DNA from 4 places in the Thermohahella caldifontis genome. Region 4 is predicted to be linked to each of the others. Evidence: predicted binding sites of a transcription regulator. Region 4 holds the regulator's gene; each other region holds the start of a gene.
What was found. The regulator sigma-54, encoded in region 4, starts transcription at its own class of promoters, with help from an activator protein. The targets are predictions, from matches to a motif close to TGGCACNNNNNTTGCTNT.
Positions count from the first base shown of each region.

Region 1: AAIA72_RS00305 (PEP-CTERM sorting domain-containing protein) is a predicted target of sigma-54. The motif match lies at 4,504-4,521, and genes of this name have one in related genera.
Region 2: AAIA72_RS09335 (PEP-CTERM sorting domain-containing protein) is a predicted target of sigma-54. The motif match lies at 5,265-5,282, and genes of this name have one in related genera.
Region 3: glnL (nitrogen regulation protein NR(II)) is a predicted target of sigma-54. The motif match lies at 2,628-2,645, and genes of this name have one in related genera.

Region 1 is NZ_CP154858.1:58,219-65,670, reverse strand. Features, by position in the region: gene cobU (bifunctional adenosylcobinamide kinase/adenosylcobinamide-phosphate guanylyltransferase) at 1-233, opposite strand, end outside; gene AAIA72_RS00315 (TonB-dependent receptor) at 242-2,059, opposite strand; cobalamin riboswitch at 2,168-2,370, opposite strand; gene ilvD (dihydroxy-acid dehydratase) at 2,483-4,330, shown strand; gene AAIA72_RS00305 (PEP-CTERM sorting domain-containing protein) at 4,591-5,355, shown strand; gene folA (type 3 dihydrofolate reductase) at 5,374-5,883, opposite strand; gene thyA (thymidylate synthase) at 5,893-6,687, opposite strand; gene lgt (prolipoprotein diacylglyceryl transferase) at 6,684-7,452, opposite strand, start outside.
Region 2 is NZ_CP154858.1:1,927,400-1,934,851, forward strand. Features, by position in the region: gene AAIA72_RS09310 (ABC transporter ATP-binding protein) at 1-738, opposite strand, end outside; gene AAIA72_RS09315 (HAMP domain-containing protein) at 880-2,718, shown strand; gene narL (two-component system response regulator NarL) at 2,705-3,349, shown strand; gene AAIA72_RS09325 (SDR family NAD(P)-dependent oxidoreductase) at 3,391-4,185, opposite strand; gene AAIA72_RS09330 (glutathione S-transferase family protein) at 4,556-5,167, shown strand; gene AAIA72_RS09335 (PEP-CTERM sorting domain-containing protein) at 5,332-5,952, shown strand; gene AAIA72_RS09340 (WD40 repeat domain-containing protein) at 6,032-6,985, opposite strand; gene rsd (sigma D regulator) at 7,036-7,452, opposite strand, start outside.
Region 3 is NZ_CP154858.1:3,158,976-3,166,427, forward strand. Features, by position in the region: gene AAIA72_RS15320 (EAL domain-containing protein) at 1-60, shown strand, start outside; gene glnG (nitrogen regulation protein NR(I)) at 103-1,530, opposite strand; gene glnL (nitrogen regulation protein NR(II)) at 1,527-2,597, opposite strand; gene AAIA72_RS15335 (DUF4124 domain-containing protein) at 2,771-3,283, opposite strand; gene glnA (glutamate--ammonia ligase) at 3,379-4,788, opposite strand; gene typA (translational GTPase TypA) at 5,147-6,967, shown strand; gene dtd (D-aminoacyl-tRNA deacylase) at 7,143-7,452, shown strand, end outside.
Region 4 is NZ_CP154858.1:1,293,540-1,300,991, reverse strand. Features, by position in the region: gene ptsN (PTS IIA-like nitrogen regulatory protein PtsN) at 1-169, opposite strand, end outside; gene raiA (ribosome-associated translation inhibitor RaiA) at 185-487, opposite strand; gene AAIA72_RS06340 (RNA polymerase factor sigma-54) at 574-2,061, opposite strand; gene lptB (LPS export ABC transporter ATP-binding protein) at 2,148-2,879, opposite strand; gene lptA (lipopolysaccharide transport periplasmic protein LptA) at 2,876-3,403, opposite strand; gene lptC (LPS export ABC transporter periplasmic protein LptC) at 3,375-3,938, opposite strand; gene AAIA72_RS06320 (KdsC family phosphatase) at 3,941-4,462, opposite strand; gene AAIA72_RS06315 (KpsF/GutQ family sugar-phosphate isomerase) at 4,462-5,439, opposite strand; gene AAIA72_RS06310 (ATP-binding cassette domain-containing protein) at 5,676-6,485, shown strand; gene mlaE (lipid asymmetry maintenance ABC transporter permease subunit MlaE) at 6,490-7,263, shown strand; gene mlaD (outer membrane lipid asymmetry maintenance protein MlaD) at 7,266-7,452, shown strand, end outside.

The sequences.
Region 1 (7,452 bases), 1.2 Mb from region 4:
TCCGAATCCAGTGCCGGCAGCACATCCGTCAGGCCTGCCCCGCACTCCACCGTACGCCAGTCTGCCGGGCGTTCGGCCTTGTGCCGGGCGATCCGCTCCGCCATGTCATCATCATGTGCTTCGGCCGTGGCCACCAGCACCACCTCCCGGCCCGTGGCAGCCATCTGGCCGGCACGCCACGCAGCGTACCGGCTCTTGCCACTCTTGACGCCGCCCAGTACCAGAATGGCCATGGGGCGTGTCAGGGCTGCCAGTTCAGGGTCAGGTAGAAACTGCGACCGGGCTGATTGTAATAATAGACGGTTTCATAGGTCTGATCGGTGACGTTCTCGATCTTTGCCGCAACGCTGAAGCCATGAGACAGGTTGTACCGGGCCCGCAGGTCCAGACGCCCATATCCGTCCAGCTCCTGTGTGTTGTAAAGATCACCGTAGCGCCGACCAACCGCCATCCAGTCGGCACCGAGAGTCAGATGCTCAATCTGCCGGTCCAGGGAGACCGTCAGCTTGGTGCGCTCACGATTGGGCAAGGTGTTCCCCTTCGTGGCAGCATCCTGGCTCTCGGGATCCTGCAGTGTGATGGTGCCACGCCACCAGAATCCGGGTGAAACCGTACCCGATGCGGTCAGTTCGACCCCCGAAATGCGTGCCTGCCCCAGATTGGCCGCCAGCCAGCCATTGGACGGGTCCGCTGCAATGAGGTCACGAATGCGAGTGTGGTAAAGGGTTGCACTCCAGTCGATGCGCGCATCACTGCCCTTCAGGCCCGCTTCCAGACTCCAGCTGGTCTCGGGGGTCAACGTCGGGGATCCATAGCCGGGAAAGTACAGATCATTGAAAGTCGGGGCCTTGAACGCACTGCCATAGCTGACAAAGGACTTCACTCCCGGGAACAACTGGTGCCCCCAAGCCAGCGATCCTGTTGTCTTCTCGCCAAACTGCTCGTTGCGGTCATGGCGGACGCTCGCCTCGTAACGGTCGGCACCTTGCTCTGTCAGCCACTGACCAAACAGCGCCTTGTTGTCCCGGCTGGTTTTCGCATAGCTCGTCGTACCCAGCACTTCGTCACGCTGGTATTCCGCCCCTACAATGAGCGTACCGCTGTCCAGGGACTGCAGCACCTGTGCGCCCACCGTGTTGCGCCGGGTCTCGAAGCGGGAAACGAACACACCGTCGTTGAATGAGTCCACCAGGTCGTTGTTGTATCCGTAGCGGAGCTCCACCATTCGGTCGTCTGAAACCGGCAGGCGCGTCGTCAGACCCAGCACTTTCTGAACCGGCTCGGAACTGTTCTGATAGGCCCCGTCATAATCCACCTCGCCCTGAGACTGAAAACCACTGAGCCGGATCTCGCCACCATTGGCCAGTGCCTTGCCGGCATTCAGGCGCCACGCCTGCTCGCGATATCCGTCATCGTCGGGTTCATTGTCATAACAGGCCACAAACAGGGTGCCCGAATCCGGATTGCAGGCATTGAAACCTTCCGTCCCCTTGGCGGAAACGCCCAACGCATAATCCCAGTCTCCCTGCGTACCGGATACCGAAGTATCCGCTGACCAGAAATGATCACTGCCGGCCGTGACACTGAACGAAGGTGCAGGCGCCCCCTTCCCCTTGCGGGTAAAGATCTGAATGACGCCGCCAATGGCCTCGGACCCGTACAGACTGGCCCGCGGCCCCCGCACAATTTCGATCCGCTCCACCGTTTCCAGCGGCAGTGATTCCCAGGCTACCGTGCCCAGGGTGGCGCTGCCCACCTTGACGCCATCCACAAGCACAAGCACGTGACTGGAATTGGTTCCCCTGACAAACACGGAAGAGGTTGCGCCAACGCCACCACTCTGCGTAACCGTCAGTCCGGCCATGCCGCGGAGAAGCTCCGGCAGCGTACGCGCCTGCTGGCGCTCGATGTCTTCCCGCTTGATCACCGTGACGGATGCCAGGGTGTCATCCAGCGTCAGGGCCACACGATTGGCCGTGACAACCAGGGTTTGATCAACTTCAGCCTGAACAGGCAGGGACAGGATGGCCACACTCAGGGCCAGACAGGACTTGCGCATTGAACTCTTCCTCCGTTTCGCACACCCGCGTGAATCGCCGGGGCGGGAGGAGGCAGGGCTGCGCATGACGGAGAAATACGAAATGCGCTTGGCCGGCGCCCTCCGCGCCACCAGGCAGTGTTGTCAGGCCGGTCTCCGGACTCGTGAGGGGCCAACTGGCCGGCTGCGCGCCTTCCCATGTTCTGACACAGTGGCGTGAAGCGCAGTCTGACTCACCTACCGTTGCGGGGGCAGTGCCGGACTTGCCTTGCGGCGCACCGGCTTCCCGTTTCATCTTCCTTGCGGAAGACACCTGACAGTTGCGGCGCACGATACTGAGGGATGACACCCCTGTCAAGCCGGGTGTCTGCCCAAGTGCGGGCGAGTCTGGTATCCTTGTGCCACCTACGCTCCGAACACGATAGACAACGGGATCAAAACACTATGCCAACCTATCGCTCTCGAACCACAACAGCCGGTCGCCACATGGCCGGTGCACGGGCCCTGTGGCGTGCCACGGGCATGAAGGACGATGATTTCAGAAAGCCGATCATTGCCGTGGTCAACTCCTTTACCCAGTTTGTGCCCGGTCATGTCCACCTGAAAGACATGGGACAGATGGTGGCCCGCGAAATTGAAGCCGCAGGGGGGGTGGCCAAGGAGTTCAACACCATTGCGGTGGATGACGGGATTGCCATGGGGCATGACGGCATGCTCTACAGCCTGCCGTCCCGCGAGATCATTGCGGACTCGGTGGAATACATGGTCAACGCCCACTGCGCCGATGCCATGATCTGCATCTCCAACTGCGACAAGATCACCCCGGGGATGCTCATGGCCGCCATGCGCCTGAACATTCCGGCCATATTCGTATCCGGCGGCCCCATGGAAGCGGGCAAGACCAAGCTGGCGACACACGCCCTGGATCTGGTGGACGCCATGGTCATTGCAGCCGATGACTCGGCGTCTGATGAAACCGTGGCCGAATACGAACGCTCCGCCTGTCCGACCTGCGGTTCCTGCTCCGGCATGTTCACCGCCAACTCCATGAACTGCCTGGCGGAAGCCATCGGCCTCGCATTGCCCGGCAACGGTACCATGCTGGCCACACACGCCGACCGGCGCGATCTGTTCCTGCGTGCCGCCCGCCAGATCGTGGAAAACACCCGCCGTTACTACGAACAGGATGACGAATCGGTACTGCCGCGCAGCATAGCCAGCAAGGCTGCCTTTGAGAATGCCATGGCGCTGGACATTGCCATGGGCGGATCCACCAACACCATCCTTCACCTCCTGGCCATCGCCCAGGAAGGCGAAGTGGACTTCACGCTGCAGGACATCGACCGGCTGTCCCGCAAGGTGCCGCAGTTCTGCAAGGTGGCGCCCAACACGCAGAAATATCACATTGAGGATGTGCACCGCGCCGGTGGCATCTACGGCATTCTGGGAGAACTGGACCGGGCCGGCATCCTGAACACCTCCCTGCCCACGGTGCACAGCACGACCCTGGCCGAAGCCCTGGACAAGTGGGACGTGATGCGCACGCAGGATGAAGCAGTACACACCTTCTACAAGGCCGGGCCGGCAGGCATTCCGACACAGGAAGCCTTCAGCCAGAGCACCCGCTGGCCCTCCCTTGATCTTGACCGGGAAAACGGCTGCATCCGCAACATCGAGCACGCCTACAGCACCGAAGGCGGCCTGGCCGTGCTCTACGGCAACATTGCTGAAGACGGCTGCATCGTCAAGACAGCCGGTGTGGATGAAAGCATTCTGGTCTTCGAAGGCCGTGCCCGGATCTGCGAGAGTCAGGAGGAAGCTGTCGAGAAGATTCTCGGCGGTGAGATCAAGCCGGCAGATGTGGTGATCATTCGCTACGAGGGGCCGAAAGGCGGGCCGGGCATGCAGGAAATGCTCTACCCCACCAGCTATCTCAAGTCCAAGGGGCTGGGCAAGGTCTGCGCCCTGGTCACGGACGGCCGGTTCTCCGGCGGCACATCAGGGCTGTCCATTGGTCATGTTTCTCCGGAAGCCGCTGCCGGTGGCGCCATCGGCCTGGTTGAGGAAGGTGATCGCATCCTGATCGACATTCCGCGCCGCAGCATCAATGTGGATGTCCCGGATGAAGAACTGGCGCGTCGACGCGCCGCGATGGAGGCCAGGGGACCCCAAGCCTGGAAGCCGGCAAAGCCGCGGCCGCGTCGGGTGAGCACCGCGCTCAAGGCCTACGCACTGCTTGCCACCTCGGCGGACAAGGGCGCCGTCCGCAACAAGGCCCTGCTGGAAGACTGACGCCCTGTCAGGGGTGTGCCGGCCCGCCCGGCGCACCGCCCATTATTTTTACACCACAATTTTGACGCACTTCTCATCCGCAAACAGATACGTCCAGATTATTAACACCCACCGCAATCAAGCGAATACAAAGGTGTCAGCTATCTTTCTGCCCTGAAACAAAAAATTCATATTGGCCCATTTTGTGCTCATATCTTGCCAGTGCTGATCAGGCACCTGTAAAAAATAATTGCATTCAGGGACAAGGACACCAGATACACATGAAAAAGCTCTGCACCGCCATCACACTGACCTGTGCCGCCCTCAGCGCGCAAGCGTATACCATCACGGATGCCTACGTCGGCAGCGATGACCACGGATATGGCGATGTTATCGGCGCCACATCGAAGTTTGACATCAGCCGCCTCACCTACAGCCTCTCGGGCACCACACTCCGCACGCGCATCTATACGAATTTTGTCAATCACATCGGCGTCTTTCCCGATGCTGACAGTGAAGGGCTGAAACGCGGAATCGGCCTGGGTGATCTGCTCTTGTCCGATCAATGGTCACCTTATGGCCTGGCATCCAATGGATTCGCTGCGGACAATGCGCAGAACGGTACCCACTGGATCTACGGTCTGGCCCTGGACGACCGGTGGAACACCTCCGGCTCAGTGACCCTGTACAAACTTGCTGGCCCCAACCGATTTACACTCCTGGAAAGCGATGATTTCATGTCCTCGGGGTGGACATTCCGCAACGGCCAGGCCGTAGCCGTTGACACACAATCCAGCTATGCCCTCAACACAGGCAAGACCGGAACCTTTCAGGTGAATGCGGCAGGCGGATACATTCAGTTTGACATGGATCTGAGCGGTACAGCCCTGCTGGACGGCCCTGAAATTGCGTTTCACTGGGCCATGACAGGTGGGAATGATGTCATCGAGGGCAAGGGACCAGTTCCAGTCAGTGAACCGGCAAGTCTGACACTGGCCGGCCTGGGTCTCCTGCTCGCCGGACTGCGTCGCCGCCGCCCGGTCTGAACCCCGTATCTGCCCGGTTCAGCCGGGCAGACGATCCAGCACCACGAAACTGTACGGGTACGTATTGGGGGGGATGGCATCAAAATCTTCCCTGGACACCTCCCGCCATTCAGCCGGATTCCATTCCGGGAACCGGGCATCACCCTCCACCTCGGCATGCACCAGGGTCAGGTACATCCGGTCTGCACGGGCCAGCGCCTCCGTATAAATCTGCCCACCGCCGGCCACGATCACCTCATCCACCGCAGCCGTCATGGCCCAGGCCCTGGCCTTGCGCAGCGCTGTCTCCAGATCCGGGACCACGGTCACACCTTCCGCCCGCCACTCGGGGTTGCGTGTCACCACAATGGTGGCCCGGCCCGGCAGCGGCTTGCCAATGGACTCAAAGGTCTTGCGCCCCATGATCATGGGCTTGCCCAGCGTAATGCGCTTGAAGTAGCGCAAATCCTCGGGCAGATACCAGGGCAGTTTGTTGTTGCGGCCGATGACCCGGTTTTTGGCCATGGCGGCAATCATCGCGACACGCATACCTGCCTCCTAGACTGCAACCGGTGCCTTGATGTGGGGATGCGGGTCGTAACCCTCAATCCTGAAATCCTCGAACCGGTAATCAAACAATGATTCCGGCTTTCTCAGGATCTTCAGACGGGGTAACGGTCGGGGCTCCCGGGACAGCTGTTCGTCCGCCTGATCCAGATGATTGAGATACAGGTGCACGTCACCTCCGGTCCAGATAAACTCCCCTGCTTCCAGATCACATTGCTGTGCCACCATATGGGTCAGCAGGGCGTAACTGGCAATGTTGAAGGGCACCCCGAGAAAGATGTCCGCACTGCGCTGATAGAGCTGGCAGGACAGACGACCATCCGCCACATAGAACTGAAACAGTGCGTGGCAGGGCGGCAGCGCCATGTCGTCCACGCAGGCCGGGTTCCAGGCCACCACGATATGGCGACGGGAATCCGGATTGTTGCGAAGCTGGTCCAGTACCTGGCTGATCTGGTCAATATGCCGTCCATCCGGGGCGGGCCAGCTGCGCCACTGATACCCGTATACCGGTCCCAGATCCCCGTTCTCGTCCGCCCACTCATCCCAGATGGTCACGCCATTTTCATGCAGATAACGGATGTTCGTGTCCCCGCTGAGAAACCAGAGCAACTCATGAATGATGGAGCGCAGATGGAGTTTCTTGGTCGTCACCAGTGGGAAACCGGCCTGCAGATCAAAGCGCATCTGATACCCGAATACGCTGAGTGTTCCGGTTCCGGTGCGGTCCGACTTGCGGAAACCGTTGTCGCGCACATGGCGCATCATGTCCAGATACTGTTTCATGCCTTGCTCACCTGTTCTGTCCCGGCCCGGCGATAGGCCAATACCATCAGAATCATGCCGGCCAGCACCATGGGCACGGACAGGACCTGCCCCATGGTCAGCCACCCCCAGGCCAGATACCCAAGCTGGGGGTCCGGCTCACGAACGAACTCGACCAGAATGCGGAAGGTCCCGTAGCCGACGAGAAACAGGCCGGATACGGCCATGGTCGGTCTCGGTTTGCTGGAGTACGTCCACAGCAGAACGAAGAGCACCACGCCTTCCAGTGCGAACTCATAAAGCTGGGACGGATGCCGTGGCAGGGGGCCTCCGGTCGGGAAGACCATGCCCCAGGGGCTGTCCGTGACCCGCCCCCAGAGTTCGCCGTTGATGAAGTTGCCGATACGCCCTGCTCCCAGACCGACCGGGACCAGCGGCGCGACGAAATCGGCCACGTCAAAGAAGCGTACACCCTGGCTGCGGCCATACCACCACATGGCCAGAATCACACCCAGAAGCCCGCCATGGAAGGACATGCCTCCTGTCCAGACCTGAAACAGCCAGAGCGGATCAGCCAGAAACTTGTCAAAGTTGTAGAAAATGACATAGCCGATACGTCCGCCAAGAATGACGCCCAGCATGCCGTAGAAGATCAGATCCCCCACCTGTTCCTCGTTGAACGGTGCGCCCGGCTTCCGCGCCCTCAGGCGTGCCAGCCACCAGGCCCCGGCAAAGCCCACGAGATACATCAACCCGTACCAGTGAACTTTCAGAGGTCCCAGTGAC
Region 2 (7,452 bases), 630 kb from region 4:
GGCCAGACGCTTGAGGTAGTGGGGCTCCCGGTTGGCCGCCCGCAACTGGGCCATCGCATCGAGGGTTTCGGTCAGCACGCCCTGAAAGCGCTCCGTGGCCTGGTTTTCCGCCTTTTTCAGCGCCTTGACCCGCCGGCCGATCCGGGTTGCCATCAGAATGACCACAGGGTTCAGCAGCAGGATCAGCAAGGCCAGCTTCCAGTGCACCCAGATCAGAATGGCCGCCGTCCCCAGAATGGTCAGCAAGGCCACCACCAGCCGACTGATGGTGGTGCCGAGAAATTCATCCAGTGTATTGATGTCGGTAATGAACCGGGATGCCACCGCACCGCTGCCCAGCTGTTCGTATTCGCGCATGGCCACCCGTCCCATGTGGTCCAGAAGGCGGGTACGCATGCGATAGACAATGTCCTTGGAGATGCGGGTGAACTGCCGTGTCTGCCATACATTCAGTGCCAGCGAGAGCAGACGCAGCCCCAGTGCACAGAGCACCATCAGTCCGATATACACGGCAGGCCGGCCCCAGCCCTCCGGCAACAGCGCGTGCATGGCCGGCAACACGGGACCGGGCTGACCGAGCAGCACTTCGTCCACCAGCACGGGCAGCAGCAGGGGCACCGGTACGGCCGCCAGGGTGGCGCCCACGGCTATCAGGTTCGCCAGGATCAGCTCGCGGCGGTGGGCCAGCACCCGTTGCATGAGATCACGCCAGGAATACTGAAAAGCAGGTCGGGACACGGGGCACCTCAATCACTCAAAGTGGATTATTGTACCCGTTCTGAGTTCATGCTGAATTCCAATTCGAGCTTGACTGTTCGGGATGGTCCACGGAGAGTATATCCTTTGAGAAATATGCAGCCATCTGCGGAGGTAGTCAGTGTGATACGTTTGTCGAGCCGGCTACTTGCATCCGTTTCCTACCAGATTCTGGGCGCGTTTGCGCTCGTCGTCCTGGCCGCACTGGCCGGCTATACCGCTTCTCTGACGGCAACGGAACAAATGAGCCAGGACGCCGAACGCATCGATATCGCCGGCTCCCTCCGAATGCTCAGCACCCGGGCTGCCCTGACGTACTACACCGCCTATACCACTAGAGATACCGAGCGGGTCAATAACGTACTCCAGTCGCTGAAGGCGCGCCTTGAAAACCCGGTACTCGATGCCGGCAGCCCCGAATCACAACGCCAGTTGGCCGCCATACGCCAACACTGGGCAGAGGCTGAAGCCCATTTCGAAAAGATGGCGCTGCCTCCGGAATACATTCGGGTATCTGTCGAGAAGCTGGTGGATGAAATTGATCAGTTCGTGCTCAGTGTTCAGCGGGATTCCGAAGAAAAGGTCTCCCGGATGCGCACCATTCAGTTGCTGGCTCTGCTGACGGTTCTGCTGACCAGCGCACTCATGGTATATCTCATCCGCAACCGCGTTCAGGCCCCCCTGTCTCAGCTGGTCAACGCTCATCAACGGCTGGAGTCCGGCCACTTTGACACCCGTCTGAACCTGACCCGCCAGGATGAGTTCGGCAGTCTGGCGGCCAGTTTCAACGCCATGAGCGCACAGCTGGACAAGCTCTATCACGAGCTGGAAGAAGAAGTGGCCCACCAGACCCGGGCCCTCAATGCCCGAAACGAAGGGCTCAACGCCCTCTTTGCCATCAGTGGTGATCTGCACGCCGAACCCATCAGCAGTCACACGCTGCGCGCTGCCCTCATCCGCATGAAAAAGGCCATTCACGCCCGGGAGCTGATTCTCTGTCTGGCGGAATCGGAAACTCCGGTTCAATACTGTCAGTTGCACACGGAAAGCAGCCCGGTACTGCGTGGCCTGACCGCGCCCGATATTGACCAGACCAGACGGGACTGCGAACAGGCACCGGAAACCCGGCTGTGCTTCCCGCTCAGCTCGGCCAAGGGGGAACTGGGCCTGCTCATCGTGCACTTCAGCCAGCCGGCCGAACCCTGGCAACACCAGGTTTGTGCCATGCTGGCCTCCCTCATCGTACAGGCCCTCAGTGACCACCTGGAGCACGAGCACAGCACCCGGGCGGCACTCCACGAAGAGCGGACGGCCATTGGCCGCGACCTGCACGACTCCCTGGCCCAGTCTCTGGCCTATCTGAAAATCCAGCTCACCAAGGGACACCGACTGCTGGAGCTGGCCCGGTACGATGATCTGCGAGCCACCCTTGCTGAAGCCCGGGAAGGCCTCAATGCCGCATACAGCCAACTGCGCGAACTGCTGACCACCTTCCGGCTTCAGATCAGCGAACCCGGACTCGAACAGGCCCTTCGCGGCGCCTGTGCCGAATTTGCGGCCCGGGGCGAGAGCCTGGAAATTCAGTTGAGCTGGGAAGTGAGCGACTACACACCGGATGCCAACGATGAAATCCACCTGCTGCAGATCGTCCGGGAAGCGCTCGCCAACGTGGTCAAACATTCCCGTGCCACGAAAGCGTTGGTAAAATTGAGTGATACCCAGGACGGCAGGCTGGAACTTCTGATAGAAGATAACGGGTGCGGCCTGGACACCGGCAGTTCGCCCCTGCACCATCACGGTCTGCGCATCATGGAGGAGCGCGCCCGGGCATTGCCTGACGGGACCATTGAAATCGGTGCCATCACGGAGAATGGCCGCACCGGCACACGCATCCGCGTCACATTTACCCATCAGCGTCAGGCTGAACTGTTACTGAAGGTGGTACCTCATGTCGTCCAATGACACCGTGCACATACTGATTGTTGATGACCATCCCATGATGCGCAAGGGCATCCGGGATCTGCTGGAACTGGAGCCTGATCTCGAGCTGGCCGGCGAAGCGGCCACAGGGGAGGAGGCCATTCGTCAGGCCGTGGCCAACGAGCCGGATGTCATTCTGCTGGACCTCAACATGCGGGGCATGGGCGGACTGGACACCCTGCGCAACCTGCGCGAGGCCGATGTGTTCTGCCGCATCCTGGTCTTTACCGTTTCAGATAACCGACAGGATGTGCTGGCCTGTCTGCGCAACGGTGCCGACGGTTATGTGCTCAAGGATGCCGAGCCGGAAGATCTGCTGGACAGCATCCGGCGCGTGGCGGCCGGGCGAACGGTGATCAGCGATGAACTGGCTCATGTGCTCGCCGATGCCATCCGTCAGCGCGACAACGGGCCGTCCAGCAAGCTCGATCTGCTGACGGCACGCGAACGGGAGATTCTGGTGAAGATCAAGGAAGGCCTGAGCAACAAGATGATCGGCGCGCAGCTCAACATCACCGAAGGCACCGTCAAGGTACATGTCAAGAATCTGCTCAAGAAGATGAATTTCCGCTCTCGTGTGGAGGCGGCCGTCTGGGCAACCGAGAACCTCTGAGCCCGGTTGCCCGGTCGTCATGCCCGGACTGAACCCGACACTCAATCCTTCATGACCACCTTCTGCTTCGCGGCCACCCGCTCGCGCATGCTGTAGGGCATCAGGCGCATGAGTCCGACCAGCGCCTTGTTGACCCAGCCGGTCACGCACACGGTCTGGCCGCGCATGGACGCTTCATAGCCCAGCCGGGCCACCTCATCCGCATCCATCCACATCCAGGACGGCACACCCGCCAGAGCCTTCTTCACCCCCATGTTGTCGTGGAACTCGGTGTGGGTGAAGCCGGGACAGACCGCCGTGACATGCACGCCCCGGGGCTTGAGCTCCAGAGCCAGGGCTTCCGTGGCGTGGAGCACGTAGGCCTTGGCCGCGTTGTACAGATTGCCCGGATATTCCGGTGCGTGAGCGGCAATGGAGGCCACATTGATGATGCGCCCGAATCCGCGTTCCACCATGGCCGGCGCAAAACGGTGGCAAAGCTCGGTGAGGGAGACCATCAGCACCTGCATGAAGGCCCGGTGCTCTTCCCAGCTGGCCTCCAGAAACTTTTTCTTCAGGCCGTAACCGGCGTTGTTCACCACGCCGTCAATGCTCAGCCCCGCCTCCTTCACAAAGGCTTCAATCTTTGCCGGTGCCCCCACTCTGGCCAGGTCGGCCGCAAAGACCCGGTGATCTCCCCCGTATGCCTCCGTCAGCTCTGTTGCCAGCGCCTGCAACCGGTCTTCGCGCCGGGCCACCAGCACCGTGTCCCAGCCGTTTTCGGCAAACACCCGCGCAAAGCTCTTGCCGATGCCTGCCGATGCGCCCGTAATCAATACCCTTCGCCGTTCAGTCATGGTTGTCGTGCTCCCTGTTTGTCCTGTTCAGTGCCATCACACTGACGCCTGCCGGACCCCGTGCCCTGCCCGGTCAGGGGCAGGACACCACAGCATCGTCAACGCAACACATTATCATTTTTCAGCCTCTGCTGACCAGCGTGAACGCATATAACGCGCTGATTGACCGCCGGTTTGGGAGCTGCCATCATTCCCGATCCATCACTCGGAAACGGAAACCGCCATGCCGGCTGATGTCCCGGACATGCTCAATCCTATCACCTCTCCGGACAGCCCGCTTGCACCGGACCGGCAAAGTGTGATGACCTATGCCTGAGCAAGTCCATCAACCCTCTGAACAAGAACAAGACAGGAACCGCAGGAAAAGACCATGAAAATTCATGAAATGCGCATTGCCCCCAATCCCCGTCGCGTCCGGATCTTTCTGGCCGAGAAAGGCATCACGGATATCGAATATGTACAGGTGGACCTGAGCAAGGGGGAGCATCTCACGCCCGAATTCCGGAAAATGAATCCCTTCTGCACCGTACCGGTGCTGGAACTGGACGACGGGACCTTCATTTCCGAAACCATCGCCATCTGCCGGTATTTCGAAGCCCTGCACCCGGAACCCAACCTGTTCGGGCGCGACGCACGGGAACAGGCCCTGGTGGAAATGTGGCAGCGTCGCATCGAGTTCTATTTCATGCTCCCGACCGGCATGGCCTTTCAGCATCTGAGCGACTATTTCAAGGCCTACAAGCCCCAGGTCCGGGAATGGGGAGAACTGTGCCGCGACCGCGCCGAAAAGATGTTCGGCATGATGGATGCCCACCTGGCCACCACCCCCTTTGTGGCCGGTGACCGGTTCACCGTGGCCGACATCACCCTGCTCTGCACCGTGGACTTCAACAAGGTCAACAACCTGCGGCTGACAGACGCGCACCCGAACCTCAGGCGCTGGTACGACGAAGTCTCGGCCCGGCCCAGCGCACAAGCCTGACATCTGTCAACATCCTTTACACCAACCCGGGGCCCGCGTACGGCCCCCTCCCTGACGACCACGCCAACTCGCTGGTTAGCATGGATTGTCGGCCTCACGGCACGGCGCTTGCGTTCATGTTCACACCGCTGAACAGCCACAGCACGATAACCAGGAGTCACCTCATGTTTACCCTGATCCGCTCACTCAGTCTGATCCTTTCCGGCGTCGCCCTGTCACACATGGCCATGGCCTCTCCCGTACTCTTCTGCAAGGACGGCCCCGCGATAGATCTGGTGGCTGACGGTTGCATTTCCGGTTCCTCATCCCACTATCCCAATGGGGGAGACGGTATCTATACCAATACTGGAGGCGGTGACTCCGAAAGCGCCGTCGAGGCTGCCATTCTGGGCGCAACCGGCGTGGTCACGGACATCAGCCTGTTCGGGGAATTTACACCTCCCCCTCCGGCTCCGGTCCCGTCAGTTTTCTTTACAATCGTGCCGAGCGTGTCTGTCAGCTCCAGTGATTGGCTGACGGGAACCTGGATGACCTCTGCCCCCGTCGACTTCATCACTCTCAAGGGCGCAAACAGCTTTGCGCTCTTTGATGTCCAGGGTGCCACATCCGGCAGCTGGAGCATGAGCGGCATACTGAACAATGGCGGCAATACCCCGCAGCTTTCGCACCTGCGGGCCTGGGTGAAGGTGGTGAGTGTGCCTGAGCCGGATACTCTGGCCCTGCTGGTGTTGGGTGTCGCGGGCCTGATACTGGGTCGGCGGACGCGCAGGGTCCGGTCAGCCTGATACGGTACGCTCCGAAACCGTATCCCCCACGCCATGAACGCACAACGACCCGGCCATTGGCCGGGTTTTTCATGATTCGCTAGCGGCTGAAACGCTGCACCTGGCCATCCGACGTCACCGCCACCAGGCCATTACCGGTAAATGCCAGCGCATCAATGGCCCTGGAGCCGCGCCCGACCACTTTCTTCGGCTTCATGCGCCAGTGCCCGAGCTCACTGCCGGAGCTGACATCCATCAGATAGACATCCCCCTGAAAGCCACCCAGCGCAAGCTGGCGGTCATCCCGGGAAAAGCGTGCCGAGACAAAGTTCTTGTAGGTGAAGGGCAGCCGGTTCCGGGCATTGCCGCTCTCCGTATCCCAGATCACCACATCCTCGCGTTGTGACGTGGTGAGGGCCAGCCGCCCGTCGTGACTGAGCGCCACCGTCTTGACCTGATTGCGGTGCTCGAAGGTCTGCACCCGCTCTCCCGTATCCAAACGCCACAGGCGAGCCTTGAAGTCATCCGAGCCGGTCAGGGCAAAGCGGCCGTCGGCACTGAGCGCCACACCGTAGACTTCGGCTCCATGATCAAAGGCATAGAGCGTCTGCCCCTGTTCCACATCAAAGTAGATGGCCTGATTGTTCTGCAGCCCCAGCAGGGCGTGACGGCCATCTTCCGAGAGTGTGGCCGAGAGCACCTTGTCGGGGGCGCGCCAGAAGTGCAGGGCCTGGCCATTCGTGGCATCCCAGACCACCATATCGCTTTCGCGGATGGTCAGGGCACGGCGGCCATCCCCGGAAATGGCCACTGCACGCAGCACGGTGAATTCGCCCGACTTGTGGTTCCAGTTATAGACACGCGAACGGGAGGTGACGTCCCAGAGGCTGCCACCATGATGGATGGATGCGATGACGGCCTTGCTGCCGTCTTCGGACAGGGCGCTGTCCAGCACGCCCTGAACTGCCACCTCAAAGGTTTCTGCGGGCCCTTTTGCCTCACAGCCGGCAAGCACCAGCAAGGCGAGCAAAAGGACCCATCTACGGATTTGCATGGAATTTCCTGCACCTGCACGTTTTCAGATCGTACAAGTGTAGCGCAGATTCAGGCGACTTGTGAGGCGTGGGCGCGGTGAATTTTCTCGATCAGGACATCTTCCAGCGAGAAACGCTCTTCCAGCGTCTCACCGAGCTCGCCCAGCTGAACCAGCAGCGCCTTGAGCGCTTCCATCTCTTCGGGCGTCTGGTCGAATTCGTCGTTGAAGTCCAGCAACTTTTCGGTAGTGACCTGAATTTTGGGCAGAAGCTCGTCGGCGATCTGCTCGCAGCCATCATTGAAGGCCCGTGCTTCGGCAATCAGCTGATCAAACACTTCGAAATGACCGGCAGATGCGTAATCCACCAGCAACTGACAGAATGTCCGGAGATGCTGAACGGCCGCTTCCACGTCGGGAAAGCTGTCCACGGAAACCAGATCGTAATAGCGCACGATCAGTTCCTGACGCTCCTGAAGCCAGCGGTC
Region 3 (7,452 bases), 1.6 Mb from region 4:
GGCGTGGACTACGCCCAGGGATTCCACATTGAACGTCCGCGGCAGCTGGACACCCTCTGACGGGCGCAATGCAGTCCGGCACCTGATCCTGCACCAAGGCTGTCAGTCCTCCGAATCCGCCGTATCGTGCATGCCCAGCTCCTTCAGCTTGCGGGTCAGGGTGTTGCGTCCCCAGCCCAGCAAGTCCGCTGCATCTTTCTTGCGCCCGCCGGTGTGCGCCAGGGCCACCTCAATCAGGGTCCGCTCAAAGGCAGGTACGGCCTGCTCCAGGATGGCCGTCTCCCCCCGCTTCAGGGCATCGGTTGCCCACTGGCGCAGCGCCGGTTGCCATGCAGGCGTGACCTGGTGGGTCGCGGGTATTTCCGGTCTCAGTTCCGGAGGCAGATCCTCAACCTGAACCTCCTTGCCGGCCGCCATGACCGTCAGCCAGCGACAAAGGTTTTCAAGCTGCCGCACATTGCCCGGCCAGGGCAACTGTTTGAGAAAGCTTTCCGCCTCGGGTGTCAGCACCTTGGGTTCTGCATTCAATTCGCGCGCGGCCCTGGCGAGAAAATGGCGCGCCAGTCTGGGAATGTCTTCCCTGCGGTCACTCAGTCTGGGCAGGTGAATCCGGATCACGTTGAGCCGGTGGAACAGATCCTCGCGGAAGCGGCCCTCGGCCACCAGTGTTTCGAGATCCTGATGCGTTGCCGCAATGATGCGCACATCTGCCCGCACGGGGGTGGACCCGCCCACACGAAAGAACTCGCCGTCTGCCAGCACGCGCAGCAGCCGGGTCTGTGCATCGGCGGGCATGTCACCGATCTCGTCCAGGAACAGAGTCCCGCCACGGGCCTGCTCGAACCGCCCCTGTCGACTTGCCGCAGCACCGGTAAACGCCCCCTTCTCGTGGCCGAACAGTTCCGACTCGATCAGATCCTTCGGAATGGCAGCCATGTTCAGCGCGATGAAGGGCGCATTCCGGCGCGGGCTGTGCTGATGCAGTGCCCGCGCCACCAGTTCCTTGCCGGTACCGGACTCCCCGTTGATCAGGACGGTGATGCTGGATTGCGAGAGCCGGCCGATGGCACGAAACACCTCCTGCATCGCCGGTGCCTCACCGATGATCTCCGTCGTCTGTTCCGAGGGCTCGGTAGCCGGCGCGTGAATCCGTCTGGACTCCCGGGCGTGATGGATGGCCCGCTGAATCTGGGCTACCGCTTCGTCCAGGTCAAACGGCTTGGGGAGATATTCAAAGGCACCCGACTGGTAGGAGGACACCGCACTTTCCAGATCAGAGTGGGCCGTCATGATGATCACCGGCAGTTCAGGCCAGCGCTCGTGAATTTCCGACAGCAATGACAAGCCATCCTGACCCGGCATGCGGATATCGCTCACAATCACATCGGGCTGATCGGATTCCAGCAGGTTCAGGACGCCCTCTGCAGAGGAGAAGGTCCGGCACCCGATGCCAGCCTGTTCAAGCGCCTTTTCAAGTATCCAGCGAATGGATGTGTCGTCATCAATGATCCAGACCAGTCCGTCCGTCATGCGTGTGCCTCCAGCGGCAGATAAACCATGAATTCCGTATGTCCCGGGCGGGACTCGCACTCAATCAGCCCACCATGCTGGCCAACGATACTCTGGGCAATGGACAGTCCCAGGCCCGTGCCCTCGGCACGGCCGCTGACCATGGGATAAAACAGGCTTTCCTGCATGCGCGGGTCAATGCCCGGCCCCGTATCCACCACACTGACCTTCAGCACCAGCCGGTGCCGGGCCTGTCCGATCGTGAACTGACGCTGAGGGCGTGTGCGGAAAATGATGCGCCGCTCGGGCAGCTCCGGTGCCTCCAGCAGGGCCTGCATGGCGTTCCGGGCAAGATTGAGAAAGACCTGAACCAGTTGACTCCGGTCTCCCGGAATTTCCGGCAGGCTGGGATCATAATCCCGTACCAGCGTGATCCGCCCGGCAGCCTCGGCCTGAATGAGCTGGATCACCCGCTCAAGCACTTCATGAATGTTCAGCGGTACCCGTTCGGGCAACCGGGTCGGACCCAGCATGCGGTCAACCAGGTGTCTCAGTCGGTCAGACTCTTCAATAATGATTCGCGTATAGGCCCGGCTGTCATCATCCGGCAGCACGCGCTGGAGCAGTTGTGCGGCACCGCGGATGCCTCCAAGCGGATTCTTGATTTCGTGTGCCAGCCCGCGAACCAGCAGCCGGGTGGCCTCCTGCTTGGCCAGCAGGGCCTCTTCACGGCTGATGCGATCGAGGCGGTCACGTGCGGTAAACTCCATGATCAGGTGTGTATTGAGCGCATCCTGAAGCCGGCTGACACTGAAATCGACATGGATGGTGGCTCCGGAGGCCAGTGTCAGGGTGCATTCCCTTTGCGTGAAGGTCTGACCGGTCTCCATGCACTTGAGCAGCACTTCGCGCGTACTGTCCTCCAATACCAGGGCAGTTTCCAGTGGCTGATCACAGAGATGGGACGCGCTGGCCTCGAGCAGACTTTCGGCTGCGGGATTGAGGTAGACCGGCTGAAGCTGCCCATTGAGCACCAGGATGGCGGTCGTCAGGTGTTCGGTCAGTGCTGACACGATCGGTGTGTTCATCCACAATTTCCTGTTTGAGTCAGTCCTGATTCAGCAAGAAACGCGCCATCATCTGTGCGTGCGTTGTTGGCGCAACAGGCCCGCGGAGGCGGGCCATGCCGGCTGCCAGGCGGGAGTCAGACACCAGTTTAGCGCATTCTGATTAATAAACGCACCAAAATGGTGCGGCCGGGTTATCTGCGAACGCGGGGGCGCTGGATGGTGAAGGTGATGGCGGGGGTGCTCTGGATGACCTGTCCGTCACGCATGACGTTCACTTTGAGAGAGTGCGTGCCCCGGTACACATTGTTGAGTACCAGTACGCCACCGCTTGCCGGAACAGGCTGACCGTCGAGCACCGCTTGCAAGAAATGGCCCGGTTGAAGAGGAGGGTCCATATCCACCAGGACGGTCACGTTACCGTCACCGGAGAAAAAGGCGCTCTGGTCTTCCGGGAAGCGGATTTTCAGTGTCTTGTAGGGGAGAGCCGGCGGTTCAGGGGGTGTCTGCCGGGGCCGAGAAGGCACTTCGCTGGCCTTGGGCAGGGAAATGATCTGTACAGGGGGCAGTTCGACCTTCTCGGCTCCCTCACGGGGCGAGTCGCTGTATTCCACGTTACCCTGCGGATCCACCCAGCGATAGATTTCTGCCTGAGCATTCAGGATAGTCAGGCCGAGAGCGATACAAAGCCAAGTCCGTGTTGTCATGGTGTCCTCCTGTACTCATCAATGTACCAGAACCGCGGACAAAAAAAACCCCGGCAATGCACGGGCATGCCGGGGTCCTCTGTCCCGGAAGGGGATCAGATGGAGTAGTACATGTCGAACTCGACCGGGTGGGTGGTCATGTTCAGACGCTCCACCTCGCCACGCTTCAGGTCAATGTAACCCTGAATCATGTCTTCGGTGAATACACCGCCACGGGTCAGGAACTCGTGGTCGCGCTCCAGATAATCCAGCGCCTGCTCCAGAGAGCTGCACACGGTCGGAATGCCTTTGGCCTCTTCCGGCGGCAGATCATACAGATCCTTGTCCATGGCATCGCCCGGATGGATCTTGTTCTGGATACCGTCAAGGCCGGCCATCAGCATGGCGGCGAAAGCCAGGTACGGGTTGGCTGTCGGATCCGGGAAGCGAACCTCGATGCGGCGTGCCTTCGGATTGGTCACAAACGGAATCCGGATGGAAGCCGAGCGGTTGCGGGCAGAGTAGGCCAGCATGACCGGCGCTTCGAAGCCCGGCACCAGGCGCTTGTAGGAGTTGGTGGAAGCGTTGGTGAACGCGTTCAGTGTCCGGGCATGCTTGATGATGCCGCCGATGTAGTACAATGCTTCGTCGCTCAGGCCGGCATAGCCATCACCGGCAAAGATGTTCTTGCCGTCCTTGCTGAGAGACTGGTGGCAGTGCATGCCGCTGCCGTTGTCACCCACCACGGGTTTCGGCATGAAGGTGGCCGTCTTGCCATAGGCATGAGCCACGTTGTGTACGCAGTACTTGAGAATCTGAACTTCGTCAGCCTTTTTCACCAGTGTGTTGGCGCCAACACCAATTTCGCACTGACCCGCGGTGCCAACCTCGTGGTGGTGGACTTCAATCTCCAGGCCCATGGCTTCCATGGCGGCGCACATGGCGGCACGAAGATCGTGGAGTGAATCCACCGGCGGTACCGGGAAATAGCCGCCCTTGACACCCGGACGGTGACCGATGTTGTTACGGTCGAAATCTTCGCCGGATACCCATGCGGCTTCCTCGGAGAAAACTTCGTAGAAGGAGCCCTTCATGTCCGTGTTCCACTTGACGCTGTCAAATACGAAGAACTCGGGCTCCGGGCCAAACAGTACCGTGTCTGCAATACCCGTGGATTTCAGGTACTCTTCCGCACGTGCTGCAACAGAGCGGGGATCGCGCTCGTAGCCCTGCATGGTCGTGGGCTCGACGATGGAGCAACGCAGGTTCAGCGTTGTGTCTTCCGTAAACGGATCAATGACGGCTGTTTCATCGTCCGGCATCAGGATCATGTCGGATTCATTGATGCCCTTCCAGCCCGCAATGGAAGAGCCATCGAACATCTTGCCTTCCTCAAAGAAGCCCTCTTTGGTGGCTTCTGCGGCAGGAATGGTGACGTGTTGTTCTTTCCCGCGCGAGTCGGTAAAGCGCAGGTCAACCCATTTGACGTCGTGTTCTTTGATCAGGTTCAGAGTTTTCTCTGACATTCCGGTTACTCCGTTTTGTAGCATTGATGTTGTGATGTTCCGGGCGCTGCGATCCGGAAAAGTCCTTACGGGCGAAAGCGTATCAGAACTGCCCGAAAAGTGCTCTGGTTTTTTGAGAAAGCAAGGACGATGCCATATTGCATGGCTTGTCCAAGTTGCTGATTCATATGAGAAGAGGCTGTTCGGTGAAATCAGCGTGCGCACCAAAATGGGGCGTGAAGCGTATCGGTAGAGTGTGAGTGCACCAAAACAGTGCGCAACCAAAGGTGGCTTTGGGTAAGCGGGCAGGGTCCCGTATACGGCTGACCCCAACACCTGTATAATGTGCGGCCTTGAAAAAACCGAACGGATAGCAACAGTGATCAGTAAACTACGTAACATCGCCATCATCGCCCACGTTGACCACGGCAAGACAACACTCGTGGACAAGCTGCTGCAGCAGAGCGGCACACTCGGGCGCAAGCAGGTGGACGCCGAGCGCATCATGGACTCCAACGATCAGGAGCGGGAGCGCGGCATCACCATTCTGGCCAAGAATACCGCTATCCGTTGGAACGACTACCGCATCAACATCGTCGATACTCCCGGACACGCCGACTTCGGTGGTGAAGTGGAGCGTGTGCTGAGCATGGTCGATTCCGTGCTGCTGCTGGTGGACGCGGTGGATGGCCCCATGCCCCAGACCCGCTTTGTGACCCAGAAGGCGTTCGAGCGTGGCCTGCGTCCCATCCTGGTGGTGAACAAGATCGACCGGCCGGGCGCCCGTCCGGACTGGGTGATCAACGAGGTCTTTGACCTGTTTGACCGCCTGGGTGCCACGGACGAGCAACTGGATTTCCCCATTATCTATGCGTCGGCCCTTCAGGGGATTGCCGGTCTGGATCCGGATGACATGGCCGAGGACATGACGCCGCTGTTCGAGATGATCGTCAACAACGTGCCGCCGCCCGAGGTCAATACCGACGGCCCCTTCCAGATGCAGATCAGTGCCCTGGACTACAACAGCTATGTCGGGGTCATCGGCGTGGGGCGCATTACGCGCGGTACGGCCCGGACCAACATGCCGGTTGTGGTGGTGGACCGTGACGGCAAGCGCCGCAATGGCCGGATCCTGACCGTCATGGGTTATCACGGCCTGGAACGGGTCGAGGTGGAAACGGCCTCCGCAGGGGATATCGTCTGCGTGACCGGTCTGGAAGTGCTCAACATCTCGGATACCCTCTGTGACCCGGCACATCCGGAGGCCCTTCCGCCGCTGAAGGTGGACGAACCCACCGTCAGCATGACCTTCCAAGTCAACGACTCGCCCTTTGCAGGCAAGGAAGGCAAATATGTCACCAGCCGCAACATCAAGGAGCGTCTGGAGAAGGAGCTGATCCACAACGTGGCGCTGCGGGTCGAGGAAGGTGACAGTCCGGAAAAATTCAAGGTGTCCGGCCGTGGTGAGCTGCACCTGTCCGTACTGATTGAAACCATGCGGCGTGAAGGCTATGAGCTGGGCGTTTCCCGTCCTGAAGTGATTATTCGTGAGATTGATGGCGTCAAGCAGGAACCCTACGAGCACGTGGTGATTGATGTGGATGATGCGCATCAGGGCGCTATCATGGAGGAAATGGGCAATCGTCGTGGCGAGCTGAAAAACATGCAGCCTGACGGCAAGGGTCGCACGCGCCTGGAATTCATTGCGCCGTCCCGTGGACTGATCGGCTTCCGCTCCCTGTTCCTGACGCTGACCTCCGGCAGCGGCATCCTGACCCACGTTTTCGATCATTATGGCCCCATGAAGGAAGGTGGCGCCGTGAAGCGCAACAACGGCGTACTGGTATCCAACGTGCAGGGCAAGGCGCTGGGTTATGCCCTGTTCAACCTGCAGGAGCGTGGCCGCCTGTTCATCGGACCGGGTGTGGAAGTGTATGAGGGCATGATCATCGGTATTCACAGTCGTGACAACGATCTGGTCGTGAATCCCACCAAGGCCAAGCAGCTCACCAACGTGCGCGCCTCGGGTTCCGATGAGAACATTCTGCTGACCCCGCCGATCAAAATGACGCTGGAGCAGGCGCTGGAATTCATTGATGACGACGAGCTGGTGGAAGTGACGCCTTCCTCCATCCGTCTGCGCAAGAAATTCCTCAAGGAGCACGAGCGCAAGCGCGCGTCGCGAGCGGAGAAGGGCTGAGATATTTCGGCTTTCCCTGATGCGGCGCCCGGGCTCGGATGTGCTAAGGTCGCCGCAGTGCCTGACTGGCTGTGTTGCTGGATGATGGCTGGCAGGCAAAGTTAGTATGTTTATTCAAGAGAAGAACAATAAAGTTTATGCATCGGATTGACCGCCAAAAAGGTACAGGCCGCGCATGAAAGGATTGCTGCAGCGGGTCACAGAGGCTTCCGTTACGGTGGGTGGCGATGTTGTGGGCGCCATCGGCCGCGGGCTATTGCTGTTTCTCGCGGTGGAGCCGGAAGACAGTGAACGCACGGCAGATCGTCTGCTGGAAAAGGTGCTGGCCTACCGGGTCTTTCCCGATGATGATGACCGCATGAACCTCAGCCTGTCGGACATCTCCGGCGATCTTCTTGTTGTTTCCCAGTTTACGCTTGCAGCCGACACCTCTCGCGGCCTGCGTCCCAGCTTTTCATCTGCCGCCGACCCTGAGAAGGGCAAGG
Region 4 (7,452 bases):
CCCGGCATACCAAGTTGTTGAACAGGGTGTGCTCGTCGAGGAACGGGTAATGCGCGGCCACCATGTTGGCAATGTCTTCCAGCGCCTTTTTCTTGCTGGTTCCCGCCAGACCCCGGCGGGTCAGGGCGGGAGACAGGATGGACTCAATCGTCAGGGATTGATCGCTCATTGGAGGGATTCCGTATCAGGACGCGCCGTGATTCCGGTCAACAGTTTTTTCCTTGCGTTTCACCAGCTGGCGATCCAGTTTGTCGACCAGCAGATCAATGGCGGCGTACATGTCATTGTCTTCAGCTTCCGCATGCAGATCGTTTCCGCGAATGCGCACATTGGCCTCAGCCTTCTGACGCTCCTTTTCGACGGAAAGGGTGACATCAATCCCGATAATTTGATCAAAGTGACGCTCGAGTCGCTCCATCTTTTCGTTGACGTAGCTTTTCAGTGCGTCGGTCAGATCGAGATGATGACCACTGATATTGATTTGCATAACTGGCTCCTTCTGTGTTGTTTGAGGCCCACTTTCAGCATAACAGAAGCGTGGGGCTTTGAATTGATCTATCGCATTTCAGTTGATCATATCAGGCGCTTTCTTTCGTTGGACGGCGGGATGTTCATGGCCTCCCGATATTTTGCAACCGTCCTCCGGGCCACCTGAATACCCTGTTCGCCCAGCAGTGCAGCAATCTTGCTGTCACTGAGCGGCTTTTTTGGAGGCTCGTCTGCGATCAGCTTGCGGATCATGGCCCGAATGGCTGTAGACGAGCATTCTCCTCCGGAATCCGTACTGACATGACTGGAGAAAAAGTACTTCAGCTCAAACACGCCACGGGGCGTGTGCATATATTTCTGGGTTGTGACACGGGAAATGGTGGACTCATGCATGCCAACTGCTTCGGCAATATCATGCAGTACCAGAGGCTTCATGGCTTCTTCACCGTGTTCCAGAAAAGCCTGCTGGTGCTCGACGATCTTGGTGGCGACCTTGAGCAGCGTTTCATTCCGGGAGCGCAGGCTCTTGATGAACCACCGGGCTTCCTGCAGCTGATCCTTGAGATAGGTGTTGTCAGCGCTGTTGTCTGCCCGGCGAACCAGAGATGCGTACATGGGGTTGACCCGGATGCGTGGCGCAATCTCCGGATTGAGCTCAACCCGCCAGGCGCCCTCATGTTTGCGCACGATGACATCCGGGATGACATATTCGGACTGACTGGTGCTGATGACGCTTCCGGGCTTCGGATTGAGCGACTGGATCAGGCGGAGGACTTCCTTCAGCTCGTGCTCCTTGAGCCGTGCACGACGCATCACTTGAGCGTAATCCCGGTTGCCCAGCAGGTGCAGATAATGGTGTACGACCTTGCGGGCCTGATTCAGCCAAGGGGTGTCCGGGGCCAGCTGATTGAGCTGGATCAGCAGGCATTCCTGCAGGTTGCGTGCCCCTACACCGGTCGGATCCAGATGCTGGATGCGCTTGAGGACGGCGTTGAATTCGTCCTCATTGACCGGCTCTTCCAGGTCGCGATTGACCGATTCCAGGATTTCTTCTGTCGAGGCCATCAGATAGCCGTCATCATCGATGGCGTCGATGATGGCTTCGGCGATTCGCCGGTCCGGCTCACTCATGGGCATCAGATTCAGCTGCCAGCTCAGATGGTCACGCAGCGATTCCGTCTGGGAGTTGCGTGACTCGAAATCAAACTCTTCGTCTGGCGGTGCAGAACCGTAACTGAGCGTGGATCCCTGATAGATGTCTTCCCATGCCGTATCCACGGGAAGATCTTCGGGGATGGATTCATTGAAACCTTCATCTGCAGCAGGTTGCGAATCGGATTCATGGGCCGATTCCGCTTCGGTATCCTGATGAGCCCCGCTCTCATCCTGTTTGCCTTCGGACGGGGCAGGGGGCAGATCCTCGGCCACCTCCAGCATGGGGTTGCTTTCCAGAGCGGTCTGAATTTCCTGCTGGAGATCCAGCGTCGACAACTGCAACAGCCGTATGGCTTGTTGCAATTGCGGGGTCATGGTCAACTGCTGACCAATCTTCAGCTGAAGAGATGTTTTCATGACCATGCGTGACGGCTTCGCAACCTCTGTCAGTATTGTTCAGGTAGTTTGGACAAAGTCTGTCACAATTCTTGCTTGCAAACAAACTAAAGTTTGAAGCTTTCGCCCAGATAAACCTTGCGAACCTTGCGGTTTTCAAGCACTTCCTGTGGTGAGCCGCTCGCAATGATGTATCCTTCGCTCACTATATGGGCGCGTTCGCAGATTTCCAGCGTTTCCCGGACATTGTGGTCGGTAATAAGGACGCCGATGCCACGTTGACGGAGGTGATCAATGATCTGCTTGATGTCACCGACAGAGATGGGGTCAACGCCTGCGAAGGGCTCGTCCAGCAGGATGAAGCGCGGTTCCGTGGCCAGTGCCCGGGCGATTTCGACACGTCGTCGCTCGCCACCGGACAGTGCCATGCCCGGGCTCTTGCGAATGTGTGTGATGTGAAATTCCTGCAGCAGATCTTCCAGGCGCTCCAATCGCTGGGCCCGGTTGAGGTCCTTTCGCGTTTCAAGAATGGCCAGGATGTTGTCTTCCACTGACAACTTGCGAAAAACCGAAGCCTCCTGCGGCAGGTAGCCCAGTCCCTTTCGCGCCCGCCCGTGCATGGGCAGAAAGGTGACGTCTTCGTCGTCAATCAGGATGCGGCCCTTGTCACAGGCAATCAATCCCACGATCATGTAAAAGCAGGTGGTCTTGCCTGCGCCATTGGGGCCGAGCAATCCCACGACTTCGCCCTGGCGCACGTCCAGGCTGACGTCCTTCACGACAGGCCGCTTCTTGTAGCTCTTGGCCAGATTCAGTGCCTGGAGGATGCCCTGACTCATGGTTTGGCCGGCGCCTCTTTGTTGGCAGGCGTGATGATCATTTCCACCCGTCCGGTGCCTGTATTTTCGTCGAAGCGTGCGTCAACCACTCGTGTGCGCGTGTTGTAATGGATGGTGTTGCCCCGGAAGACATTGGTGCCCTGCTTCAGCCGGGCGCCACGCAACAGTTCCAGTGTCTGCGTATCCCGTGAGTACACCAGTGTCTCACCCCAGGCCTCGGTGGCGACGGTATCGCCAGGGGCGATCTGCCTGAGATAGGCCGGCTGGCCATGTGCTTCAACCCGGGAAACACCCTGAGCATCGCGGTAGAGAATAACCGTTTCCGCTTCAAGCCGGGCCTCGCCCTGAGTCACTACAACATGCCCCGAATAGGTGGCCTTGCCGGACGCTTCGTCCAGCTGTGCGCGATCCGCCTGAACCCGGATCGGATCAGTGCTGGCGGCAAGCTCCAGTGCGCGGGTGGCCGATATGCCGGACAGGGCCAGAATCAGCGCACTAAGGATAGATAACAGATTGAACTTCATGATGCAGGTCTATGCGTTTGTCATCGATGGAAACGCTCATGCCCACTGCCGTGGTTTCAGCGCGGTCGGAGGTCATCTTAACGGGTTGGTCCGTCTGAATAAAGCGCTTCGCATTCAGGTAGGTCAGGGATTCGGTGCCGAACTGGAGCGGATGGCCGCTGCCGACAATCCCCACGGCGTGGACGTCTTCCTCCAGGCGCAGCGTGTCGGCTGAGGCGCTGTAAATACCGCGTTGCGCTTTCAGCACCCAGGGGGCTGCATCGGTCTGATAAACTTCCACGACCGGCTGTACAAGTTCTCCCTCGTCAGTGTCCGGGTAGTGCCAGGCTTCCTGCGCCTGGATCCGGCTGGAGAGCGTGCCGGTCTTGCTGTAGGTCAGGTAGGTGGCATCCTTGATGAACGCATCCGGTTCCCTGTCCTTGAGCACGACCGGGGGCTGAATCACGCTCGAAGGATCTGCCGTGAACAGCCACCAGGCGCCGCCTGCCAGCAGCAGGGGCAGGATGATTCGCATCAGCCGGCCGGGATCGGGCACGTTCAGCGCTCCTGTTGCAGGCGATAGCGTTGCCAGACGGCGGTCAGACACTGCTCCCGTGCCAGCAGGTGTTCCGCCAGCTCGCGCACGGCGCCCTTGCCGCCGGGCAGTGTGCTGATCCAGTCCGCGTGTGCGCGCACATAAACATGGGCATCCGCCGGCGCGGCCCCGATTCCTGACCACTCGATTGCGGACAGGTCGGGCAGGTCATCACCCATGTAGGCGACCTGCTCCCGGGAAAGTCCGAGTTGATCACAAAGGGTACGCAGTGCAACCAGCTTGTCTTCACGGCCCTGAATGATGTGATCAATCCCCAGCTCCCGGGCGCGACGATCAACCATGGGAGAGGTTCTGCCGGTGATGATGGCCAAGGCCATGCCGGCATCCCTGAGCAGTTTCAGGCCCAGTCCATCCTTGATGTTGAAGCTCTTGAGTTCATGGCCGGCACTGTCGTAGGTGACGCTGCCGTCCGTGAGCACGCCATCCACATCCAGCGCCAGCAACCGGATCTGTTCGGTCGGCATCACAGGACTCCCGCACGAAGCAGGTCGTGCATGGTCAGCGCGCCGGCCAGACGCCCGTTCTCTTCCACCAGCAGTGCGTTGATCTTGCTGCTTTCCATGAGCCCCAGCGCCTCTGCGGCCAGGATGGAGGGCGGAACCGTCTTGCCGTGGGTCGTCATCACATCATCAATCAGCGCGGTGTTGATATCGATATCCCGGTCCAGGGTGCGGCGCAGATCGCCATCCGTAAAGATGCCGAAAATACGCCCTTCCTGGTCGGCGATGGCGGTCATGCCCATGCCCTTGCGGGACATTTCCAGCAGCGCTTCCTTGAGTGGTGTACCCGGCTGCACGCAGGGGATTTCGTTGCCCGTGTGCATGATGTCTTCCACCTTGAGGAGTAACCGCCGCCCCAGTGCACCGCCCGGGTGGGAGAAGGCGAAGTCTTCGGCCGTGAATCCCCGGGCTTCCAGCAGTGCGACAGCCAGCGCATCGCCCATGGCCAGTGCTGCCGTAGTGGATGCCGTGGGTGCCAGCCCCAGCGGGCAGGCTTCCGTAGCCACGCTGGTGTTCAGATGGGCTTCGGCAGCCAGAGCCAGGGTCGAATCCGGGTTTCCGGTCATGGCAATCAGAGGGACATTCATGCGCCGCAACAGGGGCAGGAGTGTCACGATTTCAGCCGTGGTACCCGAGTTGGAGAGTGCCAGCACCACATCCTGCCGGGTGATCATGCCGAGATCCCCGTGCGATGCTTCGCCCGGATGAACGAAGAAGGCAGGGCTGCCGGTACTGGCAAGCGTGGCGGCAATCTTGCGTCCGATATGACCGGACTTGCCCATGCCGGTGACCACCACGCGGCCGGGGCAGTCCAGAATCAGGCGGCAGGCACGGACAAAGCCGGTGTCCAGTCGGTCGGCCAGTGCACGGACCGCATCGGCCTCAAGGTGAATGGTGCGTTGTCCGGAGGCGATCAGTTGCTCGTCAGTGAAGGCTTTCATGAGTCTCGGGTCGTTCAGAGTGTGGCAGCAAGTATAACTGATAAGATTCCGATTCATTAGTCCCCGATGGCAATGGGAACAAAATCAGTGTATGCTATAACTGCATGGCAATACAGAAATATAATGGTGCGTGTCATAAGACACCAGGAATCGCGATAACCAAGTATTTTTCTCTTTTTCTGCTGTGGTATAGTGCGCCCTGTTTCGCAAGAGCGCCCCGAGGGGAGCACCGAGGTATGGACAAACCGTCTGACGCATACATTGAAATACGCAATCTGACCTTCCGGCGAGGTGAGCGGGTCATCTTTGACAATGTGAGCCTGACCATTCCTCGCGGCAAGGTCACCACGATCATGGGGCCGAGCGGGACAGGCAAAACCACATTGCTCAGGCTGATCGGCGGGCAATTGCGCCCGGATTCAGGCACGATTCATGTCGACGGTGTCAATATTCACGCATTGAAACGCAAGGAGCTGTATGCGATGCGTGAACGGATGGGCATGCTCTTTCAGAGCGGGGCGCTGTTTTCTGATCTTAATGTTTTCGAGAATGTGGCCTTCCCGCTGCGCGTTCATACCGATCTGCCGGACGACATGATCCGCGATATTGTGCTGATGAAACTGCACGCGGTCGGGTTGCGTGGCGCGCGTGAGCTGATGCCCAGTGAACTGTCCGGAGGCATGGCCCGGCGTGCCGCCCTGGCACGCGCCATTGCGCTGGATCCGGAGCTGATTATGTATGACGAGCCCTTCACCGGTCAGGATCCGATAGCTATGGCCGTGATCGTGCAACTGGTCCGGCTGCTCAATGACGCTCTGGGGCTGACAAGTGTGCTGGTTTCACACGATGTGGCGGAATCCCTGAGCATCACCGACCATTTGTGTATCATTGCCGAAGGTCGCGTGATGGGGGAAGGCAGTCCGGATGCGCTCAGGCGGGAAGGGTCACCGTTTGTGCGCCAGTTCCTCAACGGATTGCCGGACGGGCCGGTACCCTTTCACTATCCGGCCGCCGATTACCGGGTGGATTTGCTGGAGGGCGCGTAAGCCGATGGATGGATTGCAGAAACTGGGACGTACAACACTGGATGCACTGGCTTCGCTGGGCCGGAGTGTGATGTTTCTGGTGTCCGTGCTGGGCAACGTTCCGTCCCTGTCCGGTTTTCCTCTCCTGGTGCGGCAGCTCTATGCAGTGGGCGTGCTTTCCCTGGTCATCATTCTGGTCTCCGGCCTGTTCATCGGCATGGTTCTGGGGCTTCAGGGCTACAATGTGCTGGTAGATTACGGCTCTCAGGAAAATGTGGGACAGATGATTGCGCTGACGCTGGTCCGGGAGCTGGGGCCTGTGGTGACCGCCTTGTTGTTCGCCGGGCGGGCGGGCTCGGCCCTGACCGCTGAAATCGGCCTGATGAAGGCCACGGAGCAGCTGTCCAGTTTGGAAATGATGGGGGTGGATCCCCTGCGGCGGGTGATTGCACCGCGCTTTATCGCAGCATTTCTCTCCATGCCGCTGCTGGCACTGATTTTCAGCATGATCGGCATCTGGGGCGGCAAGATGGTCGCCGTGGACTGGCTGGGTGTCTATGACGGCTCCTACTGGGGCAACATGCAGGGCAGTGTGGAGTTCTGGGATGATGTCATGAACGGCATCATCAAGAGTGTCGTGTTTGGGTGGGTGTGTGCCTGGATTGCCGTCTATCAGGGGTATGACCTGATTCCGACCTCGGAGGGGATTGCCCGGGCCACAACACGTACGGTTGTCTATTCATCGCTGGCAGTGCTGGGACTGGACTTCATTCTCACTGCCATCATGTTCGGAGGCTAAGCATGTTCAACCGGAAGATCGAAATTGCAGTGGGCCTGTTTGTGGTGCTGGGTGTCTGGGCGCTGTTTTTTCTTGCCCTGCAGGTCAGCGGCATCACCTTCAATGACGATCGGCCGACTTATCGGCTCTACGCGCAGTTCAATGATATTGGCGGGCTGAATACGCGCAGCCGTGTTACTCTGGCAGGGG